Regions from separate parts of the Halomonas sp. A3H3 genome, predicted to be linked through region 1. Evidence: predicted binding sites of a transcription regulator. Region 1 holds the regulator's gene; each other region holds the start of a gene.
What was found. Region 1 encodes FNR, which switches genes on or off when oxygen is low (the NO sensors DNR and NnrR bind a similar motif). Its sites were predicted from a motif close to TTGATNTANATCAA; they were not measured.

Region 1 (7,901 bases):
GTTCGCGGCCCCCACTACTACCACTGATCCCGGAGAAACGTATGCTAACGCACAACACCCTCGATACCTTGCGCCACCTCAAGCTGACGGGCATGGGCGATGCCCTGGAACAACAACGCGCCCAACCGGAAACCCACGACCTGGCGTTCGAGGAACGCCTTGCCCTGTTAGTGGATCGGGAGGTGCTGCACCGGGAAAACCGTCGGCTGGACCGGCTGCTCAAGGCCGCCCGCCTGCGCGTGCCGGCGTGCATCGAAGACATCGATTACCGTCATCCCCGGGGACTGGAACGCTCGCGTATGGCGGCCCTGGCGAGCAGCGACTGGATCCGCCAGTCCCTGAACCTGTGCATCACCGGGCCTACCGGTTGCGGCAAGACCTGGCTGGCCTGTGCCCTGGGCAATCAGGCCTGCCGGCAAGGCCTCTCGGTGCGCTACCTGCGAGTGCCGCGCCTGTTCGAGCAGGTGCGCATCGCGCACGGTGATGGTAGCTACGGTCGGCTGATGAACCAGTTGCTGAAGACCAACCTGCTGATCCTGGATGACTGGGGCATGCAGAAGATCACGGCGCAGCAGCGGCAGGACCTGATGGAAGTAATCGAAGACCGACACGGGCGGGGCTCCACCCTCATCGCCAGCCAGTTACCCACGGAGCACTGGCATGACTACATCGGCTCCGCCACGCTGGCAGACGCCATCATGGATCGGCTCCTGCACGGCGCTCACCGACTCAATCTGAAAGGGGAATCACTGAGAAAAACCAACGCACAAAAAACGGAATCGGTTGACCCATCGTGACCGCTCAGCGTACAAAACTCTCTCCAGCGTGAAGGCCGTGTGCAAATCGGTCACGATCACCGGAATGACCGGTCACGTTCGCCGGAATACGCACCGAGTCAGCTCTAGCGAACAAAGCACCCAATCTCAACTTAGCGAGATTGCGAATCGACAAAATGTCGAATGTTGGTCATATGCTCATGCATCTGAAGCTTCTGCTAGCTCAGGAATTTGAAACACTCTATCTCCCATCGAATATCTCAATTCATCTGTCGAAAATTTATGCCATCTGATTTAGAATATTGGTTATGAAGATTTTGATTTGTTATTTATTTATAACTTTTATTTTAATGGTGGTTTATGAAGCCTAAAGAAAAGATGGATTTGAACAAGCTTTATAAAAAAATAAGGGCTAACGCTGGGAGAGCTGTTTGTGATTATTCTATGATTGAAGATGGTGACAAAGTAATGGCTGCCATAAGTGGTGGCAAAGATTCATTTGTTATGCTTGATACTCTGTTGTATTTGAAGAGAGTAGCACCGATTAATTTTGATGTGGTCGCTGTGAATCTCGACCAAAAACAACCCGGTTTTCCGGAGCATGTTCTTCCTGGCTTCTTCAAAAAGAATAATATTGATTATTATATTATAGATAAGGATACATATTCAATTGTTAAAGAGAAAACTCCTGAAGGGAAAACTACTTGTTCACTTTGTTCGAGACTTAGAAGGGGTTCTCTATATGGGTTTGCTGAGGAGATTGGGGCTACAAAAATAGCTCTTGGCCATCACATGGATGACATTGTAGAAACTCTTTTTTTGAATATGTTTTTTAACGGTAAGTTAAAGGCAATGCCTCCTAAGCTGCTAAGTGATGATCGCAGAAATATTGTAATAAGACCGCTTTCTTATTGTCGTGAGAAAGATATTGCTAAGCTGGCATCAATTGTAGAATTTCCAATTATTCCATGTAATCTTTGTGGTTCTCAGGAGAACTTACAAAGACAGAATATAAAAAACATGTTGGCAGGCTGGGAAAAACAAAAAGCGGGTTGTATTGAAAACATATTTAACGGTATCCAGAATGTAAGTCCAAGCCAACTAGCTGACTTAAATCTTTTCGATTTCCACAATCTCGATATCGACAGGTCTAGTAAAGTCATCTCGAACCATACTGGCAGTGTAGATGTTTCTTCGACCAATTTTATAGAAGCAATCAACCTATGATTTTGTAAAGAATACATTGGTGTATCTGGGCTGTCTTTGGTTATATTTTGATCAACTGCATTTGCTTAAAGCTTTTTTTTACAAAAAATGAATTTTTTGTATGGCTTGTGTTTGTTTTCTTTAGAAGAAAGAAAATTAAGTGACTGTATTGTAATGCTTTACTCACTCACTCTTCCTCTTTTAAAAAATTTGGCATATAAGGTAAGGACAGCTACACGATGCTGGAGATTTTGCGCAATTTGCAGCGCAATGCGCCGGTCAATTTTTCGCTGGTAGCGGTCAATCTGGATCAAAAACAGCCGGGTTTTCCCGAGCACGTATTGCCTGCGTATCTGGATAAGCAGGGCGTGGAGTACCACATTGTCGAGCGCGATACTTACTCGGTGGTAAAAGAGAAAACCCCGGAAGGTAAAACCACCTGCGCGCTTTGTTCACGGCTGCGGCGCGGCTCGTTGTATGGCTTTGCCGAAGAGATTGGCGCCAATAAGATAGCCCTGGGCCATCACCGGGAAGATATTCTCGAAACACTGTTTCTCAATATGTTCTTTGGCGGCAACCTGAAAGCGATGCCGCCAAAGCTGCTATCCGATGATGGGAAGAATATCGTTATTCGGCCGTTGGCCTACTGCAAAGAAGCGGATATCGCTGAGTTTTCGCGGCTGATGGAGTTCCCAATCATTCCCTGCAACCTGTGCGGCTCCCAGCCTAATATGCAGCGTCAGGTGGTCAAAGAGATGCTCGCCGAGTGGGACAAAAAGTTTCCTGGCCGCCTGGAGAGCATGTTCAAGGCTGTCACCAACATTGCCCCTTCCCAGTTGGCCGACCGCAGCCTGTTCGATTTTGAAGGCCTTGAGGCCAAGCAAGCAGAGCTACTGGCGGGGCGTATCCAAGCCTTTAACGTCAGCTAACTGTTTGCTCTTCCTCTTCGGCGAGGGTAATCAAGCGCGGCATATCGAGAATGTTGACCTCTCGCCCGGAGACCGCCACCACACTCTGCTGCTGAAAGCGGCTTAGTATGCGGCTGACCGTTTCCACCGCTAAGCCCAGGTAGTTGCCAATATCAGCCCTGGGCATTGAGAGGCGAAAGCTGTAAGGCGAGTAGCCCCGGCGACGAAAACGATCCGAGAGGGTAATCAAAAAACTTGCCAGCCGCTGATCGGCGGTTTTACGCGAAAGTAGCCGCATCATACGCCGGTCATCGCGCAACTCTTTGCTCATGCTGCGATAAAGCTGGCCACGCAGTTCGGGCAGCTCCTCCGAGAGTAAGTCCAGGCGGTCAAAAGGAATCTCGCAGACGGTGGTCGTTTCCAGGGCGATAACGCTACCGGGGTAATGCTCTTCGTCAATGCCATCCAACCCCACCAATTCACTGGGCAGGTAGAAATTGGTCAACTGCTCGCTGCCGTTACCTTCGGCGGTGATCTGTTTCAAACTGCCCGAACGGACTGCGTAAACGCTGGTAAAGGTGTCGCCCTGACGAAACAGCGGTTCGCCTTTTTTCAGCGGCGCGCGACGACGAATAATGGCGTCAAACTGCCCCACGTCGTCCAGCTCAAGGGCAAGTGGCAGGCACAGTGAGCTCAAACTGCAGGTTTGGCAGCGAGCTTCATGGAGTAGCGAGCGCCGACGGCTCATGGGTTCCAACATGCTTTGCTCCTTGAGAGGGTCCCGCTTATCAATTAGAAAATCCTTACTTATTATAGTCGCTTTAGCATGCCTGCAATAAGGTGATTAAACAATCTTAGAATACTGTTGTCCCGTTTGCCCGGAAAGATGGGTATCAAACGCCATTGCTATATGGCGAATCAGCAGTCGACCCATTGGCGTTGCGTTAAGCTGGTCGCCGCTGCGTGCCAGCAGGCCATCTTGCTCGGCGCTTTGCAGGCGCTCAAGCGCAGGCGCAAAGTAGCGTGGGGCATCAATGTTCCAGCGCTGGCTAACGGCGGTCAGGTCAATGCCCATATTGCACATCAGCCGCTCAATCACATCCCGGCGGATCAGGTCGTCATCACTTAAGCGTATGCCACGCACGGTGGCAAGCTGCCCCTGATCCAGCGCCGCTTCGTAGCGGGCCAGATCGCTAGGATTCTGCGCATAGACGTCATCAATACGGGAAATCGCCGATACGCCAAGCCCGATTAAGTCGCACTGAGCATGGCTGGAGTAGCCCTGGAAGTTGCGCTGCAGCGAGCCTTCGCGCTGGGCAATAGCCAGGCTATCGTCAGGGCGGGCAAAGTGATCCATACCGATATGCACATAGCCAGCTGCGGTGAGCATTTCGATGGTGGTGCGCAGAATCGCTAGCTTCTCTTCTCCGCCTGGCAAGTCATCGACATTAATGCGCCGCTGCGGGGCAAAACGCTCGGGCATATGCGCGTAATTAAACACAGAAAGGCGCGCCGGGTTGAGCTCGATCACCTGGCGTAGGGTGTTGGCAAAGCTCTTTTCAGTCTGAAATGGCAAGCCATAAATTAGGTCGAGATTGAGCGAGCGAAAGCCCAGGCGATGCGCCTCCTCCATCAGCGTTTCGGTAAGTACCCGAGGCTGAATACGGTTAATCGCTTTCTGCACCAGCGGGCTTAAATCCTGCACGCCCAGGCTGATGCGATTAAAGCCGAGGGATTCGAGATGGCGCAGCGTAAACACATCCGCTTCGCGAGGATCTATTTCAATTGCGTAATCGCGATCAGCAGACGATGAAAGACCAAAACGTGCATCCAGTCGATCAATCAGGTCGCCCATCTGGTTCAAACTGAGAAATGTCGGCGTGCCGCCGCCCCAATGCAACTGCTCCACCGGTCGTGATGTATCCAAGTGGCGTGCGGTCAGCACCATTTCACGGTCAAGCCGGGCTATATAGGGCTCGGCAAGGGCAGTGTTTTTGGTAGCGATTTTATTACACGCGCAGTAGAAGCAGATCTTGCGGCAGAAGGGCACATGAACGTACAGAGAGAGCGGACGCTTACTGGCATTGCTACGCTCCAATGCCTGGGTCAGGTCGCCAGGGGTAAATTGGTCGTGAAACGACAGCGCCGTGGGGTAGGAGGTGTAGCGTGGGCCGTTGGTGTCGTAGCGACTCAGTAACGCTTCGTCCCACACCGGCTGCATAGGGGCTGCGGCAGCAGCGGGTGCAAGAGGCAAGGCAGCAGGGGTATGAACGGGCATGAAGGGGCGCTCCGACGTTAGGAAATGCCGCTAGCCTAACCCGTGGTTAGGAGGTAAATGTTGAGCCACGTCATGCTATTAGAGGTTGTGTACCGAAAGCGTCCACAGTTGCCACAGTGCAAAAGCGATAATTGTCAGCGCTGCCACGCTGCGGGTCGCGGGGTGACGTATCAAATGGCTGAGCTGGCGGGCAGCCAGGCCAGTGGCAAGCAGCGCAGGTAGGGTGCCAAGCCCAAAGGCGCCCATGAGTAGAGCGCCCTGAAGCGGGTCGGCAATCGCTAAGCTCCAGGCCAACATGGAGTAGACCAACCCGCAGGGGAGCCAGCCCCAGAGCGCTCCCAGGGCGAAGGCTTGGGGAATATGCACTACGGGCATCAAGCGACGCCCCACGGGTTCGATAAAGCGCCATAGTCGCCGGCCAACGGCCTCCACTTTGAGCAGCCCTTTCCACCAGTTGGCGATATACAGTGCCATTAAGATCAGCATCAGTGCGGCAAATACCTGGAGTAGCAGGCGTGCCGTAGCAGAAAGGGAAAACAGCGTGCCTAGCAGTGCCACCAGCGCGCCTGCGCTCATATAGCTAACAATGCGGCCTGTGTTGTAGCTGAGCAGCAGGCCTCCCATGCGCGCCGGATGACGCATGCTGGGGGGGACTGCAAAGGTGAGCGCGCTCATAATGCCGCCACACATACCAATGCAGTGGGCGCCGCCCATCAAGCCAAACACAAACGCCGCCATTAGCGGCGGCAGATCAAGCCCCGTTGGATTCATGGCCGAGGCTCTTGGTCGTCGGGTGTGTCTGCCGCTGATGGTTCGGAAGATTTTTGCTTTGCCTGCTGATGCTGGCGGCGCTGCTCAGGGCTAAGATCGTTTTCATCCTCATCAAATAGAATGCGGTGCGCTGGGCCTTCTAGGTCATCGAACTGATCATTTTTCACCGCCCAGAAAAACGCCCAGACGGCGAGGCCCAGCAAAATCAGGGAAAGCGGGATCAACAGATAAAGAATCGTCATGCGGCCACCGGTGTTGAGGTGTCGAGCGTTGGCGCGGGCTGAGGTCGCCAGCGCGACAGTCGCAGGGCATTACCCACCACTACTAGCGAGCTAAGCGACATTCCAATTGCAGCTAGCCAGGGCGGCACCAGACCCATTGCCGCCAGCGGCAGCGCCGAAAAGTTGTAGCACACTGACCAAATCATGTTCTGGCGCATGATACGCCGGGTGGCGCGGGAAATCTCGATGGCCTCAAAAATCCGCATCAGGCGTGGGCTGAGCAGCACTGCGTCGGCGCGGGTGCGGGCTAGGTCCGTTGCGCCATTCATGGCAATCGCCACATCGGCACCGGCTAACACCGGCACGTCGTTAATGCCGTCACCAATCATCGCCACAGTTTCGCCTGCGGCTTGAAGCTCTTTCATCCGGGCCAGCTTGCCTTCCGGGCTGGTGCCCGCATGCCAGATGGCAATATTGAGCTGATCGGCCAGGCTTTCCACGGCATCTTCGGTGTCACCAGATAGCAGCTCCACGCTTAACCCCAGAGTCTGGAGGGCTTTGATCGTGGCGGCAGCGTCGTCGCGAACGCCATCGTGCAGGCCAAACCAGGCGCGGGGTGCACCGTTTTCACTAAGCAGCAGCCACTGACCTTTGGCCGGCGCCGCTATGACGTCATCCTCGGTGCTATCTATTGTGCTATCCATTGCGCTATCTATTGCAAACCTGGGCTTGCCCAACCGCCAACGAGCGCCGTTTAGGCTCCCTTCGAGCCCTTGCCCGGTGTGGCTGTGAATATCTTTGGCTTGCAGGGTCGCATCCCGGAACGGCCTAAAGGCGCGGGCGATCGGGTGTTCCGAGTGGGCCTCAAGGGCGGCGGCAATGGCCCGTGCATGCTCGGCGGTTAATTCACCAAAGGGCTGGGTTTGGGTAAGGTGCATTTCGCCGCGGGTCAGGGTGCCGGTTTTATCAAAAATCACCCGGGTAACGTTAGAGAGCGTCTCCATGGCATCGGCGCGGGTGATCAAGACACCGCGCTTTCGCAGTTGGCCATGGCCAGCTGCCAGTGCCGCGGGAGTGGCCAGCGCCAGCGCGCAGGGGCAGGTCACCACCAGCACCGAAAGTAGCACCCAGAGCATCCTCGAGGGGTCGATAAACCACCAGGCGATAGTCACGCAGGCTGTGACTACTAGCAGGCGCAGCACGAATAGGTGCGCCATACGCGCAGCCATCTGGGCTAGCCGCGGGCGGCTGGCAAAGGCACGGTCGGTAAGATCGACGATACCCGCTACACGGGCATCGCGCCCTGCGTGGGTAACCCTTATCACCAGCGGGTTTTCCATGTTTTGGCTACCGCCGGTAATGCGGTCGCCCACTCGGCGGGTTACTGGTAGGTATTCGCCGGTCAGCATTGATTCGTCCAGGCTCGATTCACCCTCCTCGATGATGCCATCGGCAGGCACGCCATGGCCGGGCTTGATCAATACGCGATCGCCGGGAGTGAGTTCGCTGGCGGGCAGAATGCGCTCGCTGCCGTCACTTTCCAGCCGTGTGGCCGAAATCGGCAGCACGCCGCTCAGCGCATTGCCGCTATGCCCGCTGCGGCGCCTGGCGCGACTCTCCACGTAGCGGCCAAACAGCAAAAAGAAGGTGAACATGGTCACCGAGTCAAAATAGACCTCGCCCACGTCAAACAGCACCGCATAGCTGCTGGCAAGATACGCCCCGCCGATTGCCAGTGACA
Region 2 (7,901 bases), 480 kb from region 1:
GGCACTTTGTCAACGAGCCTGTTGCCGATAATGGCCCTCAATCACTGACACGCAATGTTCTGGAAAACTGTGTAGGAGGTGCGTTTTCTCCCGGTATCGAGCTCACCTGGATCACCCGCAATCGAGCCATCTACAATCGTGACGACCCTTTCCGTATCAATACCGCACCGCCCACCGAAGGGCCACTCAACCTGGGCTTTACGCCTACTGCGATGGAGCCCGGGGATCTCACTCGCTACATGGCCATACCCTGGCAGGCAGACTTCAATGAGTGCTCCTCACAACCCATCGGTGAACGAGTCTTGTGGTGGTGGCCCGCACAGCGGCCTGAATTCGTCTACCTGGAGCCGAAACCCCAGGGAGTACGCCAGGCGACTATGCCGATACCGGATGAGCAGACGGGAGGGCAGGTTGCCTGGATCGGCACCGATTTCGATCAGATGCGGGGAGATTTCATCTCCTTTGCCGACGACGTACAGATGGTGCAGTACTGGTCGCGGCTGGGGTTCGTGATGGAAAAAGAGGTTCAAGGAGAGCGCCGCTTTGTGGAGGTTGCACGCACCTTACCCCGACCTTTCACACCGAATGGGAACTGACTTCGATCTCGTTATCCTCGGCGCTGGCCCTGCCGGTTGCGCCACGGCTCTCGCCGCGATAGCGGAGGGGGTTGAGCGGGTGGCGATACTGGACAAGCCCGCCCGGCAGGCCTTTAAAGTGGGGGAATCCGCGGCGCCTGACGTAGTCGCTAAATTGAGGCTACTGGGTATATCGAATGACCTTGGGGCGAGAGGGCATCGACCCTACTACACCAATCTCTCCCTATGGGCAGGAGAGCGCAGGTTCGACGATTTTCTCCATCGCTCGACAGGGGATGGCTGGCATCTAGATCGGGAGCGCTTTGACGAGGATCTGCGTCAAGCCAGTGGTGAAAAAGGCGCGCAGCTACTAACGCCTGCGGTGTTGGAAGCTCTACGCTGGGATAGTAGCGAGTGGCAACTGCAAATAACGTATCAAGACAAACAGCACCTACTGAGTTGTCGTTACCTCGTTGATGCTTCCGGGCGCGGAGCTACCCTCTGCAGGCGACTGGGGGTAGAGCGAAAGCGTCTCGACGATTTGGTGGCGGTGGCGTGTAAATGGCCCAATGCCGGCAGGCTGGAGGGCATAACCCTGGTGGAATCGGTTGCTGACGGCTGGTGGTACGCTACCGGTTTGCCAGATGGTTCAGCACTGTTGGCGTTGATGTCGGATGCATCCGTTGTGCGCCAGAAGGGGCTGCGAAATAGCGAAGCATTCTATGCGCTCTGGGGCCAGACAGAAGAGCTACAACAGTGGCTGCAACCTTCTCGCCAGCACGCACTCTCGCTTACCTGCTTTGCTGCATACAGCGGTTTTGTGACCCAAGCAGCTGGGCCGGGCTGGATCGCAGTGGGCGATGCCCTGGCTACCTTTGATCCTTTGACCTCTTCGGGAATTTCCAACGCACTGGGCGACGGTTTGGCAGCGGCACCGGTAATCACCGATTGGCTGAACAGGCATGACCTGCAAGCGGCAGAACAGTACGCACTTCGCGCAAACAGGGGAATTAACCGCTTTATCAAGGAGTGGCAAGACCAATATAGCTTGGAGCGGCGGTGGTCGGATCATCCATTTTGGGCCCATCGTCGTGAGCTTGGTTAGAGAGGTCGATGCACTGGCCAATCAGGCGCAAATAAGTCGTGAAATGCACTTCACCGGAAGGACCAGGGATGCCAAAGCCCCTGCCGTCCCACGGATGGTCTTCAAGCGGGATCATTGTGGACAGGCCGGCTTCGGTAAGGGCAGCATGGATCTTGTCGGCATCTATCGTCTAGGAGCGCTAACGTGTTCTCAGTGGGAAATCCCTGCATCGGCAGCGGCTCATCAAATGCTTCCAGTGCCGAGATGGCTGCTTTCGAAGGGAAGACTCGTTGAGTAGCATTCTTTGAGAGATAGCGTCGCCCGCGTGTATCCGCATCAGCTTGCAAGTCTAGTTCATTCATCTTGGCCTCCTGGTTATTATCTCTGTTTCATGAAGCCTCATTCGGCATATAACGCCGGGTCGTGGCCCAGAACGCTAGCGCCAATAGGCTTAGCGAAGCGCCTAAAATGCACACACCCTGCCAACCTGCATGAGCATAGGCGGTTGTCGTGCTGATGGCGCCCAGGCCACTGCCGACCGAATAGAACAGCATATACAAGCCTAAGTAAGCGGCTATGTGCCTCAGGACGTGTGTGAAAAATCATGCTCTGATTAGTGACGTGAAGAGCCTGCCCACCCATATCAAGCAGCACAATCCCGATGATCAGCGCCCATAGCGACCACTCCATTAATGATAGTGGCCCCCACGCTAGCAGCAGCAACACCAGCGCAGCTGCACTGGTGCGCTGGCCGAGTCCTCGATCTGCCCATTTTCCGGCGCGAGCGGCTGCGAGGGCTCCCACTACGCCAGCCAAGCCAAATGCGCCAATGGCCGTATGAGAAAACTCATAGGGTGGTGCGCTAAGTGGCAATACCAAGGCACTCCAGCAAACGTTGAAGGCAGCAAACATTAGCATCGCCAGCACGCCGCGAATTTGTAGCACCCGGTTTTCCCGCAATAACACCAACATAGAGACAATCAGGTGTGGATAGCTTAGGGAACCTGATGCAGCTTTTAGCGTCGGCAGCCGACGCCACAGCGGTAGTGCCACTACCAGCATTATGACCGCAGAACACAAATAGACGCCTCGCCAGCCGGCCAGATCGCTTACACCACCAGCGAATACGCGGGCAAGCAACAAGCCAATAAAAACACCTCCTTGCGCTACACCGACGACACGACCCCGTTCATGAGGGGCGGCAGCGCTAGCCGCGTAGGCGATTAACCCTTGCGTCATCGCTGTGCCGAGCAAGCCAACACCGAGCATTCCTGCCAGCAGCATTAAGGTGGATTGCGACAATGCTACCACCACTAAAGAGGCCACCAACGCCAACAATTGCAGCGCCATTAGGCGACGACGATTCACCCGATCCCCTAGTGGAACGAGCAGTAGCAAGGCCAAGGCGCAGCCGACCTGAGTGGCCGTGATCACACCGCCAACGGCTGCATGACTGATGCCGAAATCCAAGGCCAGAGCATCTAACAGTGGCTGTGCGTAATAGACGTTGGCGACACTTAAGCCGCTGGCCGCGGCGAAAAGTAGCACTAAGCCGCGCGGCATGTCCGTTTGGACGACCGGTTTACTGTCATCACGAAGCGATACAGGCAGTACCGAAGACGCCTTCATAGCCATCTCTCATTCAATTGGTTTCAAATAAAAACTAGTTGGATGGTAGGTAACCTAGTTTTAAAATGCAACTGCATAGGTTGCCATAAACACAGGGAAGGCAAATATCATGCCCCGCCGCAAATCCACACATACTGAAACCTGCCCGGTGGCACGCTCTGTCGACGTTATCGGAGACCGATGGTCGCTGCTTATTGTACGAGATGCTTTTGACGGCATGAGGCGATTCGGTGACTTTCAGCGCAGCCTGGGCATGGCTCGCAATATTCTGGCCGAACGTCTGCGTCGGTTAGTTGAAGCGGATATCCTGGAAACTCGGCCTGCATCTGATGGCACGGCCTATCAGGAATACGTACTGACAGCCAAGGGCGAGAGTCTATTTCCTGTGGTGGTGGCTCTGCGTCAGTGGGGAGAACGCAACTTGTTTTCACACAGCGAGCAGCACTCCCAGCTTATCGACAAGTCAACAGGGCAGCCGGTGCCCTATATGGTCCCTCAGACCGGAGATGGCGATGTACTGGCCCCGGATGACGCGATAGTAAGAAAACTCCAGTAGCAACATCAGTTAAGCCTCACGGCCATTGCCCAAAACGATGGAGGAAATACGCCAGCTGGGCTAAGCACTGACTGATTGGCATCAACTGATACCGGTACTAGGGCTGGGTGACATCGGCCTGAGTGGCGCTAATATGCTGCGATTTCATTGCCGACGAAAGCGTGAGGAAGTCCGCCAGTTGCTGGGTGGCACGCTTCTGTGACGCCTGAACCATCACGAGTTCAACCATCGGCAGCTCCGGAAATCCCTCCCGCTTGCTTAGAATAATGTGGTCTTCAGCAAGCGCACTGGCGGGAAGCACGCCAATGCCGAGACCTGCTGACACAGCGGCACGAATATTGTCATAAGAGGCACTGACATAGGCGCTATAGCCGTGCTTCCCGGGCTGATCCAATGCGGCGAGCGCTGCGCTTCGGTAGCAACAGCCATCAGGAAAGATAACAAGTGGTATATCAGACATACGGTCAAAATCATGCCGTTGCGTGGCCACCCAATGGAGAGGTTCTCGCCGCAGCAGATGACACTGCCAGCGCGGGTCACTTGGCGTGAAGTCTCCTACGCACTTAAAGATGGCGAGATCAAGGCCGCTGTTATCGAGTTGGTGGAGCAGTTGCGAGGAGAGCGCAGAGACAACTTCCAGGCGCAGATTGCGGTTTAGCTCGGCGCACCGAGAAATAGCGCCATGTAGATCCACCACCTTGAAATCATCGGGAACACCAATCAGCAGGCGTCCGGCGATTTCGGGTTGTTGTATGGCACTCACCGCTTCAGACGTACGGGCAAGTATCTCATTGACGGCGGGAAGAAAACGCTCACCGTCTGCCGTTAAGCCAAGGATGTGACCTTGGCGACGCTCAAGCAACTTACAGCCGAGTATTTCCTCCAGCCGCTTCAGACTTTGCGTGACCGCAGACTGGCTACGGTACAGCTGAAGACCTGCCTGCTGAAAACCATTGCCTTCGGCCAACAGTACGAAAGCGCGCAGGTGTTCCAGCGTGACTCGCCTATCGCCCAAGGGGGAAGGTTGGCAATTAAACACACTGCATCTCCGCATTGAACATTAATTTATCTAATTATGAATGGTTAATAATTAATTTCCACTGCATGTAACTCCCATGCACCATCAGTTTCATGGTGATGGTGCAAAAGCAGGATGGCGCTTTTAGGGGGCTGCATGAATAATTTCGTATTAACTGGTTTGGTGGTCATTTTCAGTATCGTTTGGAGTTCGGCATTTATAGCCGGTGCCATTGCACTGACTGATTTCGACCCCTTTACGCTGCTCACCATCCGGTTTTTATTGAGTGCGTTACTGATGCTGCCCATTTGCCTTACCTACGGCAGTTTCCGGTTATCAACTCATGGTGATCGCATCGCTATCAGGCGCGGATTGCTACTCGGCGTGCTTAACAACGCCCTATACCTGGGGCTGAGCTTTGCCGCATTGCAGACGGTTCGCCCCCAGGTCGTTATTGTTATTGTTAGCTGCGCACCGCTGGCCACCAGTTTGCTATCAGCATGGTGGGGCGTAGAACCTCTTTCCCCAATGAAATTACTCGGCGCGGCGCTGGGATTAGTGGGAGTGGTGGTCATCTCAGGCGTTGCTAGTGGGGTGCAGGTCGATATTTGGGGAGTACTTATGGCAACCGGCGGCATGCTTGCCTTTGCCAGTGGCACCGTGTTCTTCCGCGGCCAAGGCGCAGGCCTTCCCGTCTTGCAGGCCAATTTCTGGCAATCCATTGCTGGCGCTGTCGCTCTTCTTCCCATGGCAATGGTGTTCGGGCAGCCGCTTACCGTGCCTTCTACCGCTACGATGATAGCGATTGCACATCTGGTACTTGTCGTCACCATCGGCGGAATGAGCCTCTGGCTTGTGCTGATCCGCATCAGCGGCGCTTCGACAGCATCGAGCTATCACCTTCTTAATCCGTTCTTCGGCGTACTACTCGCTTATCTAATACTAGGGGAGCCGTTGCGCATGGCGGATTTTATTGGGGCTGGGCTGATTGTCATCGGCCTGCTCATGACCACCCAGGCAAGGGCGAGAGCACCGCAGCGTTAGGACAGTCGTAGTGAATTAGAGAGCAGTGGCAAAAATATGATACAGGTCATGACCGTAGCCTAAAGTGTGATGAGTCGAGCATGGGATTCAACGAACTTTGCTGCTAGGCTCATTTTACTAGAGCTAAAAAAGCCGCAGGGAACAATCTAATGCCACAGGCACCTCGCATCGAGCTTCACCCCGTTAGCCAACGCGTGCAGGTGCATGTGCATGTGGGTGGCAAGTTGCTTGCCGACTCCAGCCAAGCCTTCGAACTCCGCGAATCTGGCTACCCACCACGCCACTACTTCCCACGTGAAGACGTGCGGATGGATTTGCTTACCACCTCAGAAACGACGACCCACTGCCCGTTTAAAGGCAGCACGGTGTATTTCTCGTTAGGCGAAAATAAAGATATTGCCTGGAGCTACGAACAGCCGATTGAAGGGATGGAAGCTATAACGGGTAAGGTGGCGTTTTATGAGCAAATTAGCAAATGACGCCTTTTGGACCCAAAGCGGACACAAAAAACTTATCATATCCGCCGCATTCTTTCCTGAAGCTGTTAGTTTAATTTATTAAGATAACTAAGGATTAAATAAGTATGGAAGAAGAAAGATCGTACAGCTTACCATTGAAAGCTCTTCCATCATTAGAGTACTCCTATCACCTTCAGGATTTAATTGAGCTTAATGAATACCTCTCTTCCAAGGGGCTAAGGTCAAGAAATACAAGGATTGAGAGATATATAGAATATTTTTCTTTGGTTTTGGAAAAAAATGAAGATCCATGGAAGGTCTTTAAAAATTCTTTGAAAGGGCCTTTTGAAAGTCCATTAGATTGGGAGCTTTACATATTACGGGAAGTTCATGAACTTATGTGGATATTAAGAGGCATGAAGTGTAAGGAACCTTTAGGTGGTGTTGAGAAACTAGAGCTTATGATAGGAGGAAGTGATTTTGCTGCACTAGATAAAGACTCAAGCTCTAGAAACGCTCAATTTGAACTTAGGATTGCTAGTTATTTTTTGCAATGTGGCTGCCATGTCGATCTTACTACCGAAACTGATGTTATTGCCATTTCCAACAAAGAAGTCTTTTATATTGAATGCAAGAGAGTCTCCAGTAGAAAGCAATTAGCCAAAAGGATAAGAGATGCTGAGGTCCAACTGCAAAAACGAATGCCCTTAAAACATGATGGGAAAAAAGTTTTTGGCTGCGTTGCTGCAGATGTAACTAAAGTTGCATATCAGCATAATGGCTTAACATTTGCAGTTACTAGTGATCATGCAAGAGATACAATACAAAAGGATTTGCAAGATGTGGTTAGCCACTTGGAGGCTAAGCCGGACTTTGGTACAAAGAAAAGGATTTTTAATTATTGGTTTCAAATTCATATTCCCTCGTTAGTTGCTCATCCACCATCAGTAGCTACAAGATTCTCTTCATTCCATAAATTTAATGAACGCTCGAATAGAAAAGAAGTTAGGGCAGCTAAGAATTTCTGTGAGATTTTTGAGTCAGCTTCACTGATTAGCGATAAAAGAGAAAATCCACCTCAGCAACTTAAGCCTCAAACTGAATATCGTATCCCAGCAGGCGCTACTTATTCATTTGACAAAGATGTGGTTTGTAGTGTTTTGAGAGAAAAGGAAGGAAAAGAATGGCCACTTGACAAGGAGTTAGCAGTCCTAGAAATTAAAAATGATGTCCATTATTTCTATGTTGCTGATTCAATAATTGCTATGCCAATAATTGAAAAAACCATACACAAAAGTGGGTATGAAGAGCTGGAAGAGTTAGCTTTGATAATGATAGCTATTATGTTTGCACAAAGGTTCCCGTATGAGCAATCTGTTTAAATCGTTATTATATAAAAATATCTGTAATTTTTATGTGCTGTAGTAGTGAAAATGATATGGCAGTTAACGACCGAGGCTGTGTGAAAACGTGATGGTCGCTATACTTTGACGAGGTTCGCTGAGGAAATAGTGATGAAGCGATTCGTGGTAGGCGA
Region 3 (7,901 bases), 2.7 Mb from region 1:
TTGGCGACAAAATCAAAATCTTCGTAGGTAAAGTCAACATTACCCAACGCCTCCAAGGTCAGCAGTGCATTGCTGGCGGCAGCTAAGGTATAGCCATCTGAATCTGATGCCTGAGCACGTGTCAGCCCCACGGCTCCGCCGCCGCCCGAGATATTGCGAATGACCAAGTTGGTATCGAGTTTTTCTTCCAGAAGCGGCTGTAGTGCGCGGACGAAGGTGTCGTTGCCGCCACCGGCTGAGAAGGGCACGATCATATCGATGTTTTGCTCAGGATATTCAGCAAATGCACCAGCACTGGCCATCATTGCTGTTGCCACAGATAAGCTTAGCGCTAACTTTTTCATTGTAATGTCCTTCTTTGTCATGTTTAGAGTATTCACTCAGCGCACTAACGCTGGCTTTTTCGGATCAAACTTCCAATCATCTATCAAATATTGCATTGCCATCGCATCATCCCGAGCACCAGCAGGCAGTGAACGATAGAGCTTATTAGCCTCCTCTATGGCCTTCATATCGATGTCGACCCCAAGCCCCGGCGCATCGGTTACGGCCACTTTGCCACCCACAATCTCCGGCGGATTGCGAGTCAGGCGAGCATCGCCCTCCTGCCATATCCAGTGGGTATCAAGCGCGGTTGTGCGCCCCACGGCGGCGGCCCCCACCTGGGCGAACATGGCAAGCGAAATATCGAAATGGTTGTTGGAGTGCGAGCCCCAGGTCATACCATGATCCTGGCAGAGCTGGGAGACACGTACAGCACCGGAAAGTGTCCAGAAGTGCGGGTCGGCTAATGGAATATCGACTGAGCGCAGCATCAGCGCGTGGGCCATTTCCCGCCAGTTGGTGGCTACCATGTTGGTGGCGACAGGCAATCCGGTGGCATGGCGAAACTCAGCTAAAATCTCGCGACCGGAGAAGCCTTGTTCCGCCCCGCATGGATCCTCTGCGTAGGCAATCACACCGTGGAGATCCTTGCACAGTCGGATCGCCTCTTCTAGCGACCAAGCACCGTTAGGGTCAATGGTCGTGCGCGCATCCGGAAACGCATTGTGCAGCGCCGTGACGGCCGCTATTTCTTGCTCGCCAGCCAGAGCCCCGCCCTTTAACTTAAAGTCTTTAAAGCCATATCGATCATGCGCCGCCTGAGCTAGCTCAACAATGTGCTGAGGGGTCATGGCCGCCTCGTCGCGCAAACGGTACCAGTCGTGATCCAAGCCCCCGGTGCCACGTCGAAAATCCAACGGCGTAGCGTGCCCATCACCGATAAAGAATAAGTACCCCAGCACGTCAACGCTGTCACGCTGCTTGCCGTTGCCTAGGAGCTCTGCCACCGGCACTCCCAGAAACTTCCCCATCAAATCAAGTAACGCCGCTTCAAGCGCGGCAACTGCATTGATGCGTAGCTCAAATGTCCAGGATCCTTTACCGAAATCTTCAAAATCGGCACTCCGTCCGGCATTGTGCAACGACGCAATCATGGAGCGCATTTTTCCGATCGACTGACCGACCACCATCTCTCGCGACTGCTCAAGAGACGTTTGAATCGTCTCGCCACCGGGGGCTTCGCCCACCCCTACATTACCGTGACTATCCTTGAGGATAACCAGGTTGCGGGTAAAATACGGCGAGTGCGCTCCACCGATATTGAGTAACATGCTATCGCGCCCTGCCACGGGAATGACCTGCATATCGGTTATCGTGGGAGTGTCGTGACTCGACATAAAACAATTCTCCATATAGGCGGTGTTAGCGCGCAGATCAGCATCCCGCTCATTGCCGCATTAAAATAACGAAGGCGGACAAACGCAGCCCTTGTTGGTCAATCAAAGACTTTTAAACTCAAACCCACTCTTCGCTGCTTGGCATAGGCGATCTAATTATCCGGATCAATATGTCATACATCATACAAATAAGAAGATAAGTAGCATGACTTTCAGACGCAAGCAGCAGTAGTGAAAATTAAACCAAAGTAGCACTTGCTGGCATGACTGCCAGCAAGTGATTAACAACCTAAAAAAGACATTAAATAACTGATTTTATTTATTTTTTATACTTCAACCACCCAGCCTGGCTTAAACACCGCTGGAGTAAACTCATCAGGGTATCCACCAGGGTTGGCAATGATACGCGTGCCGTTACGCAGAATATCCACGGGTTCGTGAACATGTCCGTGCACCCATACATCCATATTGCCCATTAAATGAGGCAAATTGGAGGCAAACGCGGGGGATAACGCGTCGCCCAGATATTGGCCTGGGATACAGTCGTGTAGCGGGGCATGATGGCTAACCACCACCTTAGGGCCATCAAACGGCTGGGACAGCTCTTTTTCGAGCCAAGCAAGCGCTTCAGCATGCACCTGCTGGCTTGCCTGAGGTGTGAATGTCTCCCCTGGCGAGGTTTGAACGATTTTAAAGTCGGGCATGTAGCGCAACGCCTTAGACTCAGTATCGGCGGGGTTTTGCGTTGGGTCACCGGCGTACAACGCAAAGTCAGTCCATAGCGTTGTACCGTAAAAGCGTACGCCATTGAAGGTGACAGCACGATTATCCAGAAGCTCAATGTCGAGCCGCTCGGCTTCGAGCGCCAGCTCATCACGCAGCAGCGGCATGCAGGTACCGTAGAACTCATGGTTGCCTGGTACATAGATAATCGGCGTGTCTGGAAACTGGTGGCGCGCCCAGGCAAGGCCTTCGCACTTACGGTGAATATCCCCCGCCAGAACCACTACATCTGCCTCCACCTCAGGCAGCTCGCGGTTCCCGTCAAAAAACTCCAGGTGCAGGTCAGACAAAATACGCAGACGCATAGGGCTCCTCGTAACAAATACCTATTTAAACGATCTTACCCGGCCTAGGACACGTTGTCGCAGGGCATCGGTGTCACGCCAAGGCATGCTGCATTGCAGCAAAAATAAGCTATAATAACGATGTAGTCCCAATAGGAGGACCGCACAATGACTTTTTTAATAACCCCCCCTGCACGCGATAATGAAGTTCTAGAGTTCTGGAGCTTGAATGCTCAATGGCATCGTGCCGCAGTTGAAGCGCTGAAAGCCTATTTAGGCTAATTCAGGTGCTTTTGCGCCCTTTAGACCAAAAGCTAATCACCGAAGCCGGAATATTTTCCGGCTTTTTTATGACTATGAAAACCTTTTCCATTCAAAGACCTAATATCCAAACACAGATATTTGTAAGCCACGGCTTACGAAAAATGGCAAATCACCTACATCGTTAGGACTAGCCCTGAGTAAAAAAAGCTCTTAATATCCGACCACAGCTAAATTGCTGCTATGCACAACACAGGCTGTGTACAACATAAGCTTTCTACAACTTGAAGGCTTTACAACATAAGTTTTACAACAAGGTCTCATCGCATTCCCTGTCCCCTGAAAGAGGAGTGAACGCCATGCAACACTTAGTCACCCCAACACAAGCGTTGGAAGTAGATGTTATGGAAGTATGGGCACAGCGTGCCCGCCAACAACGTGCGGCACTTGACGCTATTAAAGCTTACCTGCGCTAAGTCCCCAAACGTCATATTGGTTCAACGCCGCTCAACGCCTCGTTTCAGCGAGGCGTTTTTTTACCTAGTTAAATGGACAAGCATCACTATCAGGTCTAAATATACGACCTCCAGGCTATAACTATGCTTTACGCAGCCATGCATTACCCTGCAACATAGTCTCTTGACACAAGACGCCTGTATAAGATAACGCTCTTCTGCTTACCCGCACCCCTTACCAGATGAACCGCTTTAATGCTCGCTACCATTAGGCTTAATTATATTTGTCACCTCTTTAAAAAAACAAATAGTATTGCAATACCTAGTGGATTAATGATAACCACCTCGACGCTTCAGTATACATAGTCCCCCCAAATCATTTACTTCACGGCTGGGTATGGAGTTATATAAAGAAATAGTCTAATATTAATTCGGCTGATAAAGGCGCAATACTCAACGTGCAGACTCTTCTTGTTATGCACGCACATTGACGAAGGAACGGACGATGCAAACACCTTTTTTGGTTCGTAAAACATCTTATGCTTTAGGTTTAGTGGCGACACTCGCCCTTAGCGGCTGTCAATCAGGCGCTGATCTCGGAGGCTTAATGTCTGCGGGCTCCAGCTTAGCCGGCGCTGCCACGATGTCAGATCAGCAAATGCAACAACTAGGCGATCAAACCATCGCCCAGCTTGACTCCCAGAACCACCTTGTTGCAGACGATAGCCAGTATGCAAAACGCTTGGCCGAGTTAACCCAAGGCTGGGAAACAGTCGACGGCCATACGCTTGACTATAACGTTTATCGAATAGAAGAAATGAATGCTTTTGCGGTACCCAACGGATCCATTCGACTGCATAGCGGGCTGATGGATGAGATGACCGACGATGAAGTGCGTTACGTTATCGCCCACGAGATCGGCCACGTCTCGTTAGGACACTCCAAGCGTGCTTTCCAGGTTGCCTATGCTGCTTCCGCTGCACGTGAAGCAGCTGCGGCCAGCGGCAGCACTACCGCCGCCGCACTATCAAGCTCTGAGCTTGGTGACCTGGGCGAAAAACTGATCAATGCTCAGTTCTCTCAAAGCCAAGAGAGTGCAGCTGATGACTATGCCATTGAGCTAATGCAGCGCCACGACATGAATGCAGAGGCTTCAGTTGCAGCTCTACGCAAAATGGAAGCCAAATACGGCAACAACAGCAGCGTCTTCTCCAGCCACCCAGCAGCGGGTGATCGTGCAGAGCGCCTAGAAGCTTCGTTCCAGTAAAGCTCAGGCACTGGTACTCCTGCCAAGTTAGTCTTGATAATGAATGGCAGGAGTATTGGTTGCTTAGGTTTACCGATTTTTCTTACCCCCACTAAGCCCACTCGCCACCCTCTTCTTGCTGTGCGGACAGTTGCGTCAGGTAAGTGCCCTGCAAGATATACATTCGCTTTACATCGCGGTATTTGCCATTGATAAAGAACTCCTGCACCAAGTGGCCCTCTTCTATAAAGCCACTCTCCTCGTAAAGATGAATCGCTTTGACATTATCCACCGCCACAATGAGATATACCTTGTGCAGGTTTAGAATGGTGAACGAGTAATGCAGCGCTTGGCGAATTAACGTGCGCGCAAACCCTTTGCCCTGATGCTCCGGGGTAATAATGATTTGAAACTCGCCGCTGCGATGGATGTAGTCGATCTCGATCAGTTCTACCAGACCGATGGCATTTCCATGGCTATCTTCAGCGACAAAGCGCCGTTCGGCGTTGTCATGGATATGCTTGTTATACAGCTCCTCCAGCTCATCAAATGACTCGTAAGGCTCTTCAAACCAGTACGACATAATGCTCTGGTTATTATTTAGCTCATGAACAAAGCGCAGGTCGTTGCGCTCCAGTGCACGCAAATAAAGTGTATGGCCCATTGCCCGCTTTCCTTATGAATATCCGTTAAGAATACTCGTTTTAAACTTGCCCGCCACTCGGTTCTTGCCTTTAGGTTAGGCCATTTTGGCCAGGCGTCTAAATGAAAACAGCTCCGCCAAAGGGTGTTCTCTACCCTCTATAAGCGCTCGCAGCAGTTTGGCGCCTATCATGCTATAGCTAATGCCGTTGCCGCCGTAGGCCATGGCAAAATGAACGCGTGGGCCTAGGGCGTCATGTGGGCCGAAAAAAGGTAGACCGTCGTCGGTTTCAGCAAAGGTGCCACCCCAAGAGAATGTTGGGTTGATATCGAGCTTAGGCCATAGCGTTGCTATTTTAGCTGTTAGCCCTTCGGCCTTTTCTTCTACCCTCGCATCGCGGCGCTTGGGAATATCTTCATCGTCGTCGTCTCCCCCTACGAGAAGTCGTCCATCGCAGGTAGTGCGCATATACAGGTAGGGGCGCGATGATTCCCACATCATGGTGTGGCGCAGTTTGCCCAATGCCTCTGGCGGTAGTGGGTCGGTAATCAGCGCATAGCTACTGCGATTGACGGACACCTTTTCTGGCAGCCAGGCTTGAGACTCATACCCTGCGGCCATCACTACGTACTGGCAACGCAGCTTGGCGCCATTGGCCAGAGTGAGCGTGACGCCTTGATCATCCGGCGTCATCGTCTCCATCTGTGTGCGGTCATATACTTCTCCCCCACGCGCGACCACCCTGGAAAACAGCTGATATGCCATGCGATAAGGATCAATAGTGGCGGCTAGCTGAGTAAGAATAGCGCCGGGTGCCTCAAAGCCGTACTCCGCCAAAATAGCCTCGCGTTCAAGCCACTCGGCTTCAAAACCGTGTTTTTGACGCAGCGCCAATTCCTCCTGAAGCGATGCGACATCCTCTTCGCTACTGGCATAGTAAAGGCTTTGCTGACGCTCAAAGTCCACATCGCCCAGCCCTGCCGCCAGGGACTCAAGCTCGCCAATGGCCTCTGCACAGGCGCGGTAAGCACGCACTGCATCGGCTTCGCCATAGCGCTCGGCTAGTTCTGTCATATGGGTGTCAATTTCGTACTGCAGCAAAGCAGTACTGGCGGCTGAACTGCCCCACCCAACATCCCGGCGTTCAAGCACCACCACATAGTGGCCACTGCGGCTTAGCTCATCAGCAATCAACGCCCCCGTAATACCGCCACCAATCACAACAACCTCGCATTGGTGATCGCGAGTCAATTGAGGAAAGGTTTTCAACAGGCCATTTTTGACTGCCCAAAAGGGATAACCACTTTTCAGATCCATCTGTTTGCCTTTGCTTGAGAGACTTGCAGTATGCTGTTAACCATAGATGGTTCCCCAGAACTTGCTTGAGAAAACGCTTCCGAGTGATTGCTCCACACAATAAAGGAGATGCGCATGATTGATTTACGCAGTGATACGGTGACCCGTCCGACCTCTGCCATGAAAGACGCCATGATGGCCGCCCCGGTTGGCGATGATGTGTGGGGCGATGACCCAACGGTCAACGCGTTTCAAGCCAACCTGGCCGAGCAGGCAGGTAAAGAAGCGGCGCTGCTGTTTCCTAGCGGGACTCAAAGCAACCTGGTGGCGCTAATGGCCCACTGCGAGCGCGGCGATGAGTACATTGTTGGGCAGTCAGCCCACACTTATCGTTATGAAGGCGGTGGCGCAGCGGTGTTAGGCAGTATCCAGCCACAACCCATCGAGAACGACGCCGATGGCACGCTGCCACTGGAAAAAATCAGTGCCGCGATTAAAGCCGACGATTTTCACTTTGCGCGTACTAAGCTGCTGGCATTAGAAAACACCATTGGCGGCAAAGTGCTGCCCGTAGACTACGTATTAAAAGCCACAGAGCTTGCTCGCGAGCGTGGCCTGGCAACGCATTTAGACGGGGCGCGCTTATTCAATGCCGCTGTCGCAACCGACACCTCGCTCAAGCAGCTCTGCCTACCGTTCGATAGCGTGTCGCTGTGCTTCTCAAAAGGCCTGGGTACGCCAATAGGGTCGGCGCTGGTGGGCTCACAAGCATTGATCGACCACGCTCGGCGCTGGCGTAAAGTGGTGGGTGGTGGCATGCGCCAATCAGGTATTATCGCCGCCGCCTGCCAGTATGCGTTAGATCACCACGTGGCAGACTTAGCCGACGATCACCGCCGTGCAGAGCGCCTTGCAGCGGGCTTAGCAAAGCTGCCAGGAGTCGAGATCAGCGCTCAGGCAACCAATATGGTATTCGCGCATTTTCCCGACGAGCATGTAAAGCCACTCTCCGCCTGGCTAAAAGAACACGGCATTTTGATTGAGCTGCTTTACGCCACGCGTTTCGTTACCCATCGTGATCTTGATGACGCAGATATCGACAAAGTCATCGCGGTGATGGAGGCCTATTTTAGTCGCCATTAAAAACGAGTCGTCATTAACCAGTAAATAGCTTAGCTAAGAGATGACGCCCCTAAAGCAAGATGCACGGCG

Region 2: the regulator FNR is predicted to act here: its motif matches at 5,943-5,956, upstream of HALA3H3_RS16310 (DUF427 domain-containing protein).
Region 3: the regulator FNR is predicted to act here: its motif matches at 1,877-1,890, upstream of HALA3H3_RS02065 (enolase C-terminal domain-like protein).

What each region holds. Positions count from the first base shown of each region.
Region 1 is NZ_HG423343.1:3,155,041-3,162,941, forward strand. Features, by position in the region: gene istA (IS21 family transposase) at 1-27, shown strand, start outside; gene istB (IS21-like element helper ATPase IstB) at 42-797, shown strand; gene ttcA (tRNA 2-thiocytidine(32) synthetase TtcA) at 1,137-2,003, shown strand; partial or broken gene ttcA (tRNA 2-thiocytidine(32) synthetase TtcA) at 2,204-2,911, shown strand; gene fnr (fumarate/nitrate reduction transcriptional regulator Fnr) at 2,904-3,650, opposite strand; gene hemN (oxygen-independent coproporphyrinogen III oxidase) at 3,735-5,168, opposite strand; gene HALA3H3_RS13985 (sulfite exporter TauE/SafE family protein) at 5,247-5,939, opposite strand; gene ccoS (cbb3-type cytochrome oxidase assembly protein CcoS) at 5,936-6,181, opposite strand; gene HALA3H3_RS13995 (heavy metal translocating P-type ATPase) at 6,178-7,901, opposite strand, start outside.
Region 2 is NZ_HG423343.1:3,637,421-3,645,321, forward strand. Features, by position in the region: gene HALA3H3_RS16280 (LodA/GoxA family CTQ-dependent oxidase) at 1-596, shown strand, start outside; gene HALA3H3_RS16285 (tryptophan 7-halogenase) at 544-1,680, shown strand; gene HALA3H3_RS16290 (MFS transporter) at 2,059-3,288, opposite strand; gene HALA3H3_RS16295 (winged helix-turn-helix transcriptional regulator) at 3,398-3,844, shown strand; gene HALA3H3_RS16300 (LysR family transcriptional regulator) at 3,942-4,883, opposite strand; gene HALA3H3_RS16305 (DMT family transporter) at 5,019-5,906, shown strand; gene HALA3H3_RS16310 (DUF427 domain-containing protein) at 6,056-6,385, shown strand; gene HALA3H3_RS16315 (hypothetical protein) at 6,490-7,746, shown strand; partial or broken gene HALA3H3_RS27140 (IS1182 family transposase) at 7,879-7,901, shown strand, end outside.
Region 3 is NZ_HG423343.1:468,256-476,156, forward strand. Features, by position in the region: gene HALA3H3_RS02060 (Bug family tripartite tricarboxylate transporter substrate binding protein) at 1-344, opposite strand, end outside; gene HALA3H3_RS02065 (enolase C-terminal domain-like protein) at 381-1,721, opposite strand; gene HALA3H3_RS02070 (metallophosphoesterase) at 2,048-2,809, opposite strand; gene HALA3H3_RS02075 (M48 family metalloprotease) at 4,010-4,771, shown strand; gene speG (spermidine N1-acetyltransferase) at 4,863-5,414, opposite strand; gene HALA3H3_RS02085 (NAD(P)/FAD-dependent oxidoreductase) at 5,490-6,710, opposite strand; gene ltaE (low-specificity L-threonine aldolase) at 6,825-7,832, shown strand; gene HALA3H3_RS02095 (LysE/ArgO family amino acid transporter) at 7,862-7,901, opposite strand, start outside.